DNA from 2 places in the Streptomyces sp. NBC_01261 genome. Region 1 is predicted to be linked to the other one. Evidence: riboswitches for the same ligand, from Rfam matches in the RefSeq annotation. Region 1 holds a riboswitch; the other holds the start of a gene.
What was found. Region 1 has a riboswitch for cobalamin ahead of OG226_RS37075 (cobalamin biosynthesis protein). Riboswitches for the same ligand answer to the same signal wherever they lie in the genome.
Positions count from the first base shown of each region.

Region 1 (5,727 bases):
GACCCTGCCGGCCGCCGCGCTGGTCGGCGCGCTCGCCGAGTCCGTGACCGACCTCGGCGACTGGGGCACCGCGCTGGTGGCCGTCTTCCTGGTCGCCTCCAGCGCCGGCATCTGGCTGCTCTCCCGCCGCCAGGTCGTCGACGCCTCGAACGTCAACGAGATCGACGAACCGGCCGGCGTGATCACCACCGCGATCGCCGCCGTGACCCCGCCGCCCCCGTCGGTCGCCCTCTCCGAAGGCCTCACGGCCACGATCCCCTCGCCGCCCGTGAACCCGGCCCCCATCGTGCGGTCCGACCCGGCGACACCGCCGGCCGCCGCCGTCTGAGCCCCGCGCCCCGGACACGAAGGAACGAATCAGCATGCATATCGACTGGGCAGCCCTCGGCTCCGTCTTCGGCGTCAGCCTCGTCGCCACCGTCTCCCTGGTGGCCGTCTTCACCCTCGGCATCGTCGGCCTCTCCCGCCGCGAACGCGCCACCGCCCAGGGCGACTCCGCGCCCCTCGCCCTGACCGGCGCGTACGCCTGCTTCGCGGCCTGCGCGGCGGCGGTGGCCTATGGGATCTATCTGATCGTGGCCTGACCGGCCGCCAGTTGGACCGAGCGTGGGGTGCGGGACGGATCGTCGTCCCGCACCCCACGTCCGCGTGACCCCTCCGACCCGTCGCGTGTGGGCATCCGCACACTCCGTCCCCGCAGGTCAACAGTAAGTTGACGGCCCTTCCAACAGCATGGTGGACTGCCGGAGCCATATACGGCGGCAGAAGAGGAAGCCGGTGCGAGTCCGGCGCGGTCCCGCCACTGTCACCGGGGTAGACACCCCCGGGAGCCAGGAACTCTCACCGCCGGTCTCGTCGAACCAGGGCGTGGACACCCTGAGTGAGGACATACCGCCATGCTCGGCTGTCGTTCGAGGTCCCGTACCCGCACAGTGTCCGATCCAGCGATCGGCTGACCCGATGCGTGCCGATCGCGTCTTCGCGTACGGCGCCGCCGCCGGCCTCCTCGGCGACCACCTGCTCGGCGATCCCCGCCGCGGGCATCCGGTCGCCGCCTTCGGCCGTGCCGCGGGCGCCGTGGAACAGGTGCTGTGGCGCGACCACCGGGGCTGGGGCGCCGTGCACACCGCCGTGTGCGTCGGTGGCACCATCACCCTCGCCGCCGCGGCCACTTCGGCCCTACGACCGTCCCGTACGGCCTCTGCCGCCCTCACCGCCGCCGCCACCTGGGCCGTCGTCGGCGGGACCTCCCTCGCGCGCGAGGCCGGAGTCATCGGGCGGGCGCTGGAGGCCGGTGACATCGACGGTGCGCGGGCCCGGCTCCCCCACCTCTGCGGGCGGGACCCGCAGTCCCTCGACGCCGACGGGATCGCCCGGGCCGTCGTCGAGTCCGTCGCCGAGAACACCTCCGACGCGGTCGTCGGCGCCCTGGTCTGGGGCGGCATCGCGGGCGTCCCGGGCCTGCTCGGCTTCCGGGCGGTGAACACCCTCGACGCGATGGTCGGCCACAGGTCGGCCAAGTACCGCCGCTACGGCTGGGCTTCGGCCCGCCTCGACGACGTGGCCGGCTGGCCGGGCGCCCGCCTCACCGCCGCCCTCGCGACCGTCGCGGGCGGCGACCCGCGCGGTGCCGCCCGCGCCTGGCGCACCGACGCCCGCAAACACCCGAGCCCCAACGCCGGCCCCGTGGAGGCCTCCTTCGCGGGAGCCCTCGGCGTGCGCCTCGGCGGGACGCTCTCCTACGGCGGCCGGGTCGAGCACCGGCCGGTGCTCAACGGCGACGGACGCGCCGTCGCCGTACCGGACATCGCGCGTGCCGTACGGCTGTCCCGGCGCGTCGGTCTGCTCGCGCTCGGGGTCAGTGTCGCCGGGCGGCTGCTGGTGAAGGGACGGACGTCATGAGCGGCGGCGGGCTGTTGGTGGCCGGGACCACCTCGGACGCCGGCAAGAGTGTCGTGACCGCCGGGATCTGCCGCTGGCTGGTGCGGCAGGGCGTGAAGGTGGCGCCGTTCAAGGCGCAGAACATGTCCCTGAACTCGTTCGTGACGCGCGAGGGTGCCGAGATCGGGCGGGCGCAGGCCATGCAGGCGCAGGCCTGCCGGATCGAGCCGACCGCGCTGATGAATCCCGTGCTGCTGAAGCCGGGCAGCGACCGCACCAGCCAAGTCGTGCTGATGGGCAAGCCTGTTGGCGAGATGAGTGCCCGCGGCTATCACGGCGGGCGGCAAGAGGCCCTGCTCGGGACCGTGTTGGACTGTCTCGCCGAGTTGCGGGGCACGTATGACGCGGTGATCTGTGAGGGGGCCGGCAGTCCTGCCGAGATCAATCTGCGGCGGACCGACATCGTGAACATGGGCATCGCGCGCAATGCGGGGCTGCCCGTTCTCGTCGTCGGCGACATCGACCGCGGGGGCGTCTTCGCCTCCTTCTTCGGAACCGTCGCGCTGCTGAGCCCCGAGGACCAGGCGTTCGTCGCCGGGTTCCTCGTCAACAAGTTCCGCGGCGATGTGTCGCTGCTGGAACCGGGGTTGGAGATGCTGCACGGCCTCACCGGGCGGCGGACGTACGGCGTGCTGCCGTTCCGGCACGGGCTCGGGATCGACGAGGAGGACGGGCTGCGCATCTCGTTGCGCGGCACCGTGCGCGAGTCGAACACCGCGCCGCCGGTGGGCGAGGACGTGCTGCGGGTCGCCGTCTGCGCGATCCCGCTCATGTCCAACTTCACCGACGTGGACGCGCTGGCCGCCGAACCGGGCGTCGTGGTGCGGTTCGTGGACCGGCCCGAGGAGCTGTCCGACGCGGATCTCGTCGTGATCCCGGGGACCCGGGGGACGGTGAAGGCGCTGGAGTGGCTGCGGGAGCGCGGCCTCGCGGACGCCCTCGTCCGCCGGGCCGCCGAGCAGCGGCCGACTCTCGGTATCTGCGGCGGCTTCCAGATCCTCGGCGAGCACATCGACGACGAGGTCGAGAGCCGGCAGGGGTCGGTCGACGGGCTCGGAGTGCTGCCGCTGCGTGTGCGGTTCGCGCGCGAGAAGATCCTCACCCGGCCGGTGGGCGAAGCCCTCGGCGAGCCGGTCGAGGGGTACGAGATCCACCACGGAATCGCCCGACTCACCGGCGGAGAACCCTTCTTGGACGGGTGCCGGGTCGGTCAGACCTGGGGTACCCACTGGCACGGCTCGCTGGAGTCGGACGGGTTCCGGCGGGCGTTTCTGCGCGAGGTGGCCGCCGCCGCGGGCCGCCGGTTCGTACCGGCGCCCGACACCTCGTTCGCCGCGCTGCGCGAGGAGCAGCTCGACCGGCTCGGCGACCTCATCGAACAGCACGCGGACACGGACGCGCTCTGGCGACTCATCGAGTCCGGCGCGCCGCAAGGACTGCCTTTCATTCCACCGGGAGCGCCCGCATGAGCACAGTGTTGTTGTTGTCGACCGCCGACACGGATCTGCTGGCGGCCCGGGCCTCCGGCGCCGGGTACCGGATCGGCAACCCGAACCGGGTGGACGTGGCGGCCGAGTTGCCCGCGCTCGTCGCGGGCGCGGACGTCGCCGTCGTACGACTGCTCGGCGGCAAGCGCGCCTGGGAGGACGGACTCGCCGCGCTGAAGGCGTCCGGGATTCCGACCGTGCTGCTGGGCGGGGAGACCGTCCCCGACGCGGAGTTGATGGCCGAGTCGTCGGTACCGGCGGGTGTGGTCGCCGAGGCGCTCAGGTATCTCGTCGAGGGCGGACCGGAGAACCTCGCCGAACTCGCCCGGTTCCTCTCGGACACCGTGCTGCTCACGGGCGAGGGCTTCGAGGAGCCGCAGAAGACGGCCGAGTTCGGCGTCCACGGCGAGCGTGCCTTCGTCGAGGGCCGGCCGACGGTCGGTGTCCTCTTCTACCGGGCGCATCACCTCAGCGGCAACACCGCCTTCGTGGACACCCTGTGCGACCAGATCGAGGCGAAGGGCGCCAACGCCCTTGCCGTGTACTGCGGTTCGCTGCGCGGCGCCGACTCCGGGCTGTACGAGATCCTCGGCAAGGCCGACGCACTCATCGCCACCGTCCTCGCCGCCGGCGGTACGCACGCCTCGCAGGCCTCGGCCGGCGGCGACGAGGAGGCGTGGGACATCGGCGCACTCGCCGACCTCAACGTCCCTGTGCTGCAAGGACTTTGCCTTACGTCGTCCAGGGCGACCTGGGAGGGGTCCGCCGCCGCCCTCTCCCCCATGGACGCCGCGATGCAGGTCGCGATCCCGGAGTTCGACGGACGGCTCATCACCGTCCCGTTCTCCTTCAAGGAGGAGGGCCCGGACGACGTCCCGGTCTACGTCGCCGACCCCGAGCGGGCCGCCCGCGTCGCCGGAATCGCCGTACGGCACGCGAAGTTGAAGCACAAGCCGAACGCGGAGAAGAAGCTCGCGGTCGTCTTCACCGCCTATCCGACGAAGCACTCGCGGGTCGGCAACGCGGTCGGCCTGGACACGCCCGCCTCGGCGATCCGGGTGCTGGACGCGTTGCGGGACGCCGGGTACGGGGTCGACGAACACCCGGACAACGGGGACGAGTTGATCCACCGACTCATCAACGCCGGTGGCCACGACGTCGAATGGCTCACCGAGGAACAACTGGCCGCCGCTCCCGCGCGCGTGCCGCTCGCCGACTACCAGGCGTGGTTCGACAAGCTCGAACCGGACCTCAGGCAGGGCATGTTGGACGCGTGGGGCGAGCCGCCCGGCAACCTCTACGTCGACGGCGACGACATCGTGCTCGCCTCCCTGCAGTTCGGGAACGTCGTCGTGATGATCCAGCCGCCGCGCGGCTTCGGGGAGAACCCGATCGCGATCTACCACGACCCCGACATGCCGCCGTCGCACCACTACATGGCCGCGTACCGGTGGCTGGACAACAGCTTCGGCGCCGACGCGATCATCCACATGGGCAAGCACGGCACCATGGAATGGCTGCCCGGCAAGGGACTTGGGCTCAGCAGCGGCTGCGCGCCGGATGCCGTACTCGGCGAACTCCCGCTGATCTACCCGTTCATCGTCAACGACCCCGGCGAGGGGACGCAGGCCAAGCGGCGCGGTCACGCCACGGTCGTCGACCACCTGGTGCCGCCGATGGCGCGTGCCGACACCTACGGCGACCTGGCGAAGCTGGAGCAACTCCTCGACGAGTACGCCCTCGTGTCCGACCTGGACCCGACGAAGGCGCCGGCCGTGCGCGCGCAGATCTGGACGCTGGTGAAGGCGGCCGAGCTGCACCACGACCTGCATGTGGACGACCAGCCGGACGACGCGGCGTTCGACGAGTTCGTGATGCACATCGACGGCTATCTGTGCGAGATCAAGGACGTGCAGATCCGCGACGGGCTGCACATCCTGGGTGGCGGGCCGGTCGGCGAGGCCCGTGTGAACCTCGTGCTCGCCGTGCTGCGCGCCTCGCAGGTGTGGGGCGGGCAGGCGAACGCGCTGCCGGGTCTGCGGGCCGCGCTGGCCGAGCACTTCGGCCTGGTCGAGAAGGAGTTGCTGGCCGAGCCCGGTGCGCCGGTGAAGGTGCCGGTGGAGCTGACCGAGCTGGTCGACGGGCCGGCCCGTTCCGCCGCCGACGCGATCGATCTGCTGGAGCAGCTGTGCCGCCGGTTCGCCGAGGGCATGGAGTCGCAGGAGTGGGAGGTCACGGCGGTCCCGGCGCTCGTCCGTGCCGTCATCGGCGCCGAACTCCCGGACGCCGTGGCGGTGTT
Region 1 is NZ_CP108463.1:8,308,104-8,313,830, reverse strand. It holds gene OG226_RS37085 (inorganic phosphate transporter) at 1-328, shown strand, start outside; gene OG226_RS37080 (hypothetical protein) at 363-584, shown strand; cobalamin riboswitch at 720-862, shown strand; gene OG226_RS37075 (cobalamin biosynthesis protein) at 961-1,902, shown strand; gene OG226_RS37070 (cobyric acid synthase) at 1,899-3,410, shown strand; gene cobN (cobaltochelatase subunit CobN) at 3,407-5,727, shown strand, end outside.

Region 2 (5,727 bases), 5.6 Mb from region 1:
GGTGGTCAGCCGGAACGCCTCCGTGGCCCAGGCGAGATACGCCTCCCGGTCCGCCGTGCGCAGCGGGAGGGTCTCGCGCAGGGCGGGTTCGTCGACCTGGATGACCGAAGTCCCGGCCGCCTCAAGGTCGTTGACCTCGTCGCGCAGGGCGAGGGCGACCTGCCGGGCGGTGTCGCCGAGCGGCTGGTCGTCGCGGACGAAGGACCAGGCGAGCATGGTGACCGGTCCGGTGAGCATCCCCTTGACCGGGCGCGAGGTGAGCGACTGGGCGTACGTCGTCCAGCGCACCGTCATCGGTTCGGGGCGGGAGATGTCGCCGGCCAGGATCGGCGGCCGCACGTAACGGGTGCCGTACGACTGGACCCAGCCGTGCTGCGTGGCGAGGTAGCCCGTCAGCTGCTCGGCGAAGTACTGGACCATGTCGTTGCGTTCGGGCTCGCCGTGCACGAGGACGTCCAGGCCGGTCTTCTCCTGGAATGAGATCACCTCCTGGATCTCGGTCCTGATCCGCTCTTCGTAACCGGTCGTGTCGATCCGCCGCGCCCTCAGGTCGGCCCGCGCGGTGCGCAGTTCGGCGGTCTGCGGGAACGAACCGATCGTGGTCGTCGGCAGCGGTGGCAGCCCGAGATGAGCGCGCTGCGCCGACGTCCGCTCGTCGTACGGCTGGGAGCGGCGGCCGTCGGCGTCCGTGACCGCGGCGGCCCGGGACCGTACGGCGGGATCGCTGGTGAGCGCCGAACCGGCGCGGGAGGCCAAGTCGGCGCGGTTGGCGGCGAGTTCGGCGGTGATCGTGTCGGTGCCCTGGGCCAGTCCCTTGGCGAGCGTGACGATCTCGGCCGTCTTCTGCCGTGCGAACGCGAGCCAGCGCAGGATCTGCGGCTCGATGTCCCGCTCGGCGGCCGCGTCGAGCGGCACATGGAGCAGCGAGCAGGAGGCGGCCACGTCGACCCGGTCGGCCAGACCGAGCAACGTGCCCAGGGTGGCGAGGGACTTGGTGAGGTCGTTGACCCAGACGTTACGGCCGTTGACCACGCCCGCGATCAGGCGCTTGCCGGGCAGTCCGCCTACGGAGGCGAGGTCGTCCAGGTTGGCGGCGGCGGCCTCGGTGAAGTCGAGCGCGAGGCCCTCCACCGGCGCCTTCGCGAGGACGAGCAGGGCCTCGCCGAGCCGGTCGAAGTACGAGGCGATCAGGAGCTTCGGCCGGTCGGTGCGGCCCCCGAGGTCGCGGTAGGCGTGCATGGTGGCGCTCAGTTCGGCCGGGGTACGGTCCTGGACGAGGGCGGGTTCGTCGAGCTGCACCCATTCCGCGCCCGCCGCACGGAGGTCGGCGAGGACCTCGGCGTACACGGGCAGCAGCCGGTCCAGGAGGGTCAGCGGATCGAAGTCCGTGGCCACCCCGGGCGCGGGCTTGGCGAGCAGCAGGTAGGTGATGGGGCCGACGAGGACGGGGCGGGCGGTCAGGCCCAGGGCGAGGGCCTCCTTCAACTCCGCCACCTGCTTGGTGGAGTCGGTGGTGAAGACGGTGTCCGGGCCCAACTCGGGCACGAGGTAGTGGTAGTTGGTGTCGAACCACTTCGTCATCTCCAGCGGCGCCACGTCCTGTGTGCCGCGCGCCATCGCGAAGTAGCCGTCCAGCGCGTCGAGTTCGACGGCGGCGCGGTGGCGTTCGGGGACGGCGCCGACCATGACGGTGGTGTCGAGGACGTGGTCGTAGTACGAGAAGTCGCCGGTCGGGATCTCGTGGATGCCGGCGTCCGTCAGTTGCTGCCAGTTCGTGCGGCGCAGTTCGGCTGCGGTGGCCCGGAGGGCGTCGGCGTCGACGCGGCCCTTCCAGTAGCCCTCGATGGCCTTCTTGAGTTCTCGGCCCCTGCCCTGGCGGGGGTAGCCGTAGACGGTGGCCCGTGCTGCCGCGGCTGCGGACTTCGATGTCACGGAAATCTCCTTCGCGAGATATCTCCCTGGATCCCGGTGTCGGGACGTGAGCGCGAAGGTTCGTAGACCGGGGGATGGTGACCGCCCGTGTGTACGCCGACCCGCCCACGAGGTCACCGGGATTCCGCGCGCGAATGCTTCGCGTGCGGGCAGGTGGCAGGTCTTCGGACTCGCGGGCACGGCCTCCTGTGAACCGGAGGTCACCTACTGGCCGTCGCTTCCCAGGTCCTGTGTGGGCCCAGTGCGTATGACGGCGGTCGTTCCCGCTTACCGCTGCGGGGCAGTCCCGGAATCTCACCGGGTTCCCTCTTGCGACGCGTCCGTCTGGCTGACGGGGCGAACCAGCTGCGCGGCCAGCCTAAAGGGTTTGGGGTGGGTGCGTCGATTTTTGGGTGCGGGCCTGGTGGGGGCTGGTCGCGCCCACGCGGCGGAGCCGCGAATCGATACAGCCCCGCGCCCCGAAAAACAGGGTGTGGTCAGTTGGGCGGGGTCCCGAAGGCTCGCAGGATTTGGTCTGCCGCCAGTGTTGCCGTCAACTCGCCCTCGCGTACCTGGCGTTCGAGGTCCGGAGCCAGCGCGCGTACCGTCGGATCCGAGTGGAGGCGGCCCAGGAGTTCTTCTCGGACCATCGTCCAGGTCCAGTCCACCTGTTGCTCGCCGCGCTTCGCGGCGAGGCGGCCCGTGGAGTCCAGCAGGGAGCGGTGTTGCTCCAGGCGTTCCCAGACCGTGTCCAGGCCTGTTCCCTCGCGTGCGCTGCAGGTCAGTACCGGCGGGGTCCAGGCGGCGTCGGCGGGATGCATCAGCCGTAGTGCGCCTGCCAGTTCACGTGCCGCGCTCTTCGCGTCGCGCTCGTGCGGGCCGTCCGCCTTGTTGACGGCGATGACGTCCGCCAGCTCCAGGACGCCCTTCTTGATGCCCTGCAACTGGTCGCCGGTGCGGGCCAGGGTCAGGAGGAGGAAGGAGTCGACCATGTTGGCGACCGCCGTCTCCGACTGGCCCACGCCTACCGTCTCGACGAGGACGACGTCGTAGCCCGCCGCCTCCATCACCACGATGGACTCGCGGGTGGCCTTCGCCACGCCGCCCAACGTGCCGGCGGTGGGGGAGGGGCGGACGAAGGCCGCCGGGTCCACGGCCAGGCGTTCCATGCGGGTCTTGTCGCCGAGGATCGAGCCGCCCGTGCGGGTCGACGACGGGTCCACGGCCAGCACCGCGACCCGGAAGCCCTGCGAGGTCAGCAGTGTGCCGAACGCGTCGATGAACGTCGACTTGCCGACGCCCGGTACGCCGCTGATGCCGATCCGGCGGGCCCGGCCGCTGTGCGGGAGGAGTTCGGTCAGCAACTCCTGGGCCATGACCCGGTGTTGGGGCCTGGTCGACTCGACGAGGGTGATGGCGCGGGCCACCAGGGCCCGCTTGCCGTCGAGTACGCCCTTCACATAGGTGTCGACCTCGATCACAGGGTGTGCCCGAGGTCGGCGGCCAGGCGTTCCACGAGGTCGTAGGCCGCGTCCGGGATCACCGTCCCGGGCGGGAACACGGCCGCCGCGCCCATCTCCAGGAGGGTGGGTACGTCCTGGGGCGGGATCACCCCGCCCACCACGATCATGATGTCCTCGCGGCCCTCCTCGGCGAGGGACTCCTTCAACGCCGGTACGAGGGTGAGGTGTCCGGCGGCGAGCGAGGACACCCCGACGATGTGCACGTCCGCCTCGACGGCCTGGCGGGCCACCTCGCCCGGGGTCTGGAACAGCGGGCCGACGTCGACGTCGAAACCGAGGTCGGCGAAGGCGGTGGCGATCACCTTCTGGCCGCGGTCGTGGCCGTCCTGGCCCATCTTGGCGACCAGGATGCGGGGGCGACGGCCCTCGGCCTCCTCGAAGGAGCCGACCAGGGTGCGGGTTCGCTCGACGGACGGGGAGTCGCCGGCTTCGGTGCGGTACACACCGGCGATCGTACGGATCTGGCTCGCGTGCCGCCCGTACACCTTCTCCAGCGCGTCGGAGATCTCGCCGACCGTCGCCTTCGCGCGGGCCGCGTTCACCGCCAGCTCCAGGAGGTTTCCCGTGCCCTCGTCCGCCGCGCGGGTCAGCGCGTGCAGGGCGTCCTGGGTGGCCTGTTCGTCGCGCTCGGCGCGCAACCGCCGTAGTTTCTCGATCTGTTGGGTGCGGACGGAGGAGTTGTCGACCTTGAGGACGTCGATCTCCTCGTCGGTCTCCACGCGGTACTTGTTGACGCCGATGACCGGCTGGCGGCCGGAGTCGATGCGGGCCTGGGTGCGGGCCGCGGCCTCCTCGATGCGGAGTTTCGGGATGCCCGCGTCGATGGCCTTGGCCATGCCGCCCGCCGCCTCGACCTCCTCGATGTGCTGCCAGGCGCGGCGCGCGAGGTCGTAGGTCAGCTTCTCGACGTACGCGCTGCCGCCCCACGGGTCGATCACCCGGGTCGTGCCGGACTCCTGCTGGATGAGGAGCTGGGTGTTGCGGGCGATGCGCGCCGAGAAGTCGGTGGGCAGCGCGAGGGCCTCGTCCAGGGCGTTGGTGTGCAGCGACTGGGTGTGGCCCTGTGTCGCCGCCATGGCTTCTACGCAGGTCCGCGTGACGTTGTTGAAGACGTCCTGCGCGGTCAGCGACCAGCCCGAGGTCTGTGAATGGGTGCGCAGGGAGAGGGACTTGGCGTTCCGCGGGTCGAACTGCCTGACCAGCTTGGCCCAGAGGAGGCGGGCCGCGCGCATCTTGGCGATCTCCATGAAGAAGTTCATGCCGATCGCCCAGAAGAAGGAGAGCCGGGGCGCGAACGCGTCCACGTCCATCCCCGCCGCCCGGCCCGCCCGGATGTACTCGACCCCGTCGGCGAGGGTGTACGCCAGCTCCAAGTCGGCCGTCGCGCCCGCCTCTTGGATGTGGTAGCCGGAGATGGAGATGGAGTTGTAGCGGGGCATCCGCCGCGAGGTGTACGCGAAGATGTCGGAGATGATCCGCATCGACGGCTTCGGCGGATAGATGTAGGTGTTGCGGACCATGAACTCCTTGAGGATGTCGTTCTGGATGGTCCCGGCCAACTTCTCGGGCGGTACGCCCTGTTCCTCCGCCGCCACGATGTAGAGGGCGAGCACGGGCAGTACCGCGCCGTTCATCGTCATCGACACGGTCATCTTGTCCAGCGGGATGCCGTCGAAGAGCTGGCGCATGTCGTAGATCGAGTCGATCGCCACGCCCGCCATGCCGACGTCACCGGTCACGCGCGGGTGGTCGCTGTCGTAACCCCGGTGCGTGGGCAGGTCGAAGGCGACCGACAGGCCCTTCTGCCCGGCCGCGAGGTTGCGGCGGTAGAAGGCGTTGGACTCCTCGGCCGTGGAGAAACCCGCGTACTGCCGGATCGTCCAGGGCTGGTTGACGTACATCGTCGGGTACGGGCCGCGCAGATACGGCGCGATACCCGGATAGGTGGCCAGGAAGTCCAGGCCCTCCAGGTCCTGCCCCGTGTACAGGGGTTTGACCGCGATGCCCTCCGGGGTCTCCCAGAGCAGGTCGTCCCCGCCCGCCGCCTTCTTGACGGTGTCGCGCCACTCGTCGGGGCCGGCCTCGGCGGCCGGGGTCCCCAGCTCGATCCCGGTGAAGTCGGGGATGCGCCCGCTCGCTGCCATCAGGACACTCCCATGCGGTCGAGGGTGGCGGACAGAACGGCTACGGCGTCGCAGCCCGCGAAGACGTAGGCGTCGACACCGGAGTACTGCCCGGGGCGGCCCGCGAGGAACACGTGCCCGGCTCCGGCCGACCTCAACTCCCCGGCGGC
Region 2 is NZ_CP108463.1:2,722,531-2,728,257, reverse strand. It holds gene metE (5-methyltetrahydropteroyltriglutamate--homocysteine S-methyltransferase) at 1-1,932, opposite strand, end outside; cobalamin riboswitch at 2,071-2,293, opposite strand; gene meaB (methylmalonyl Co-A mutase-associated GTPase MeaB) at 2,409-3,392, opposite strand; gene scpA (methylmalonyl-CoA mutase) at 3,389-5,578, opposite strand; gene OG226_RS11820 (methylmalonyl-CoA mutase subunit beta) at 5,578-5,727, opposite strand, start outside.
Region 2: it holds a riboswitch for cobalamin, as region 1 does, so the genes downstream of both, metE (5-methyltetrahydropteroyltriglutamate--homocysteine S-methyltransferase) here and OG226_RS37075 (cobalamin biosynthesis protein) in region 1, are expected to answer to the same signal.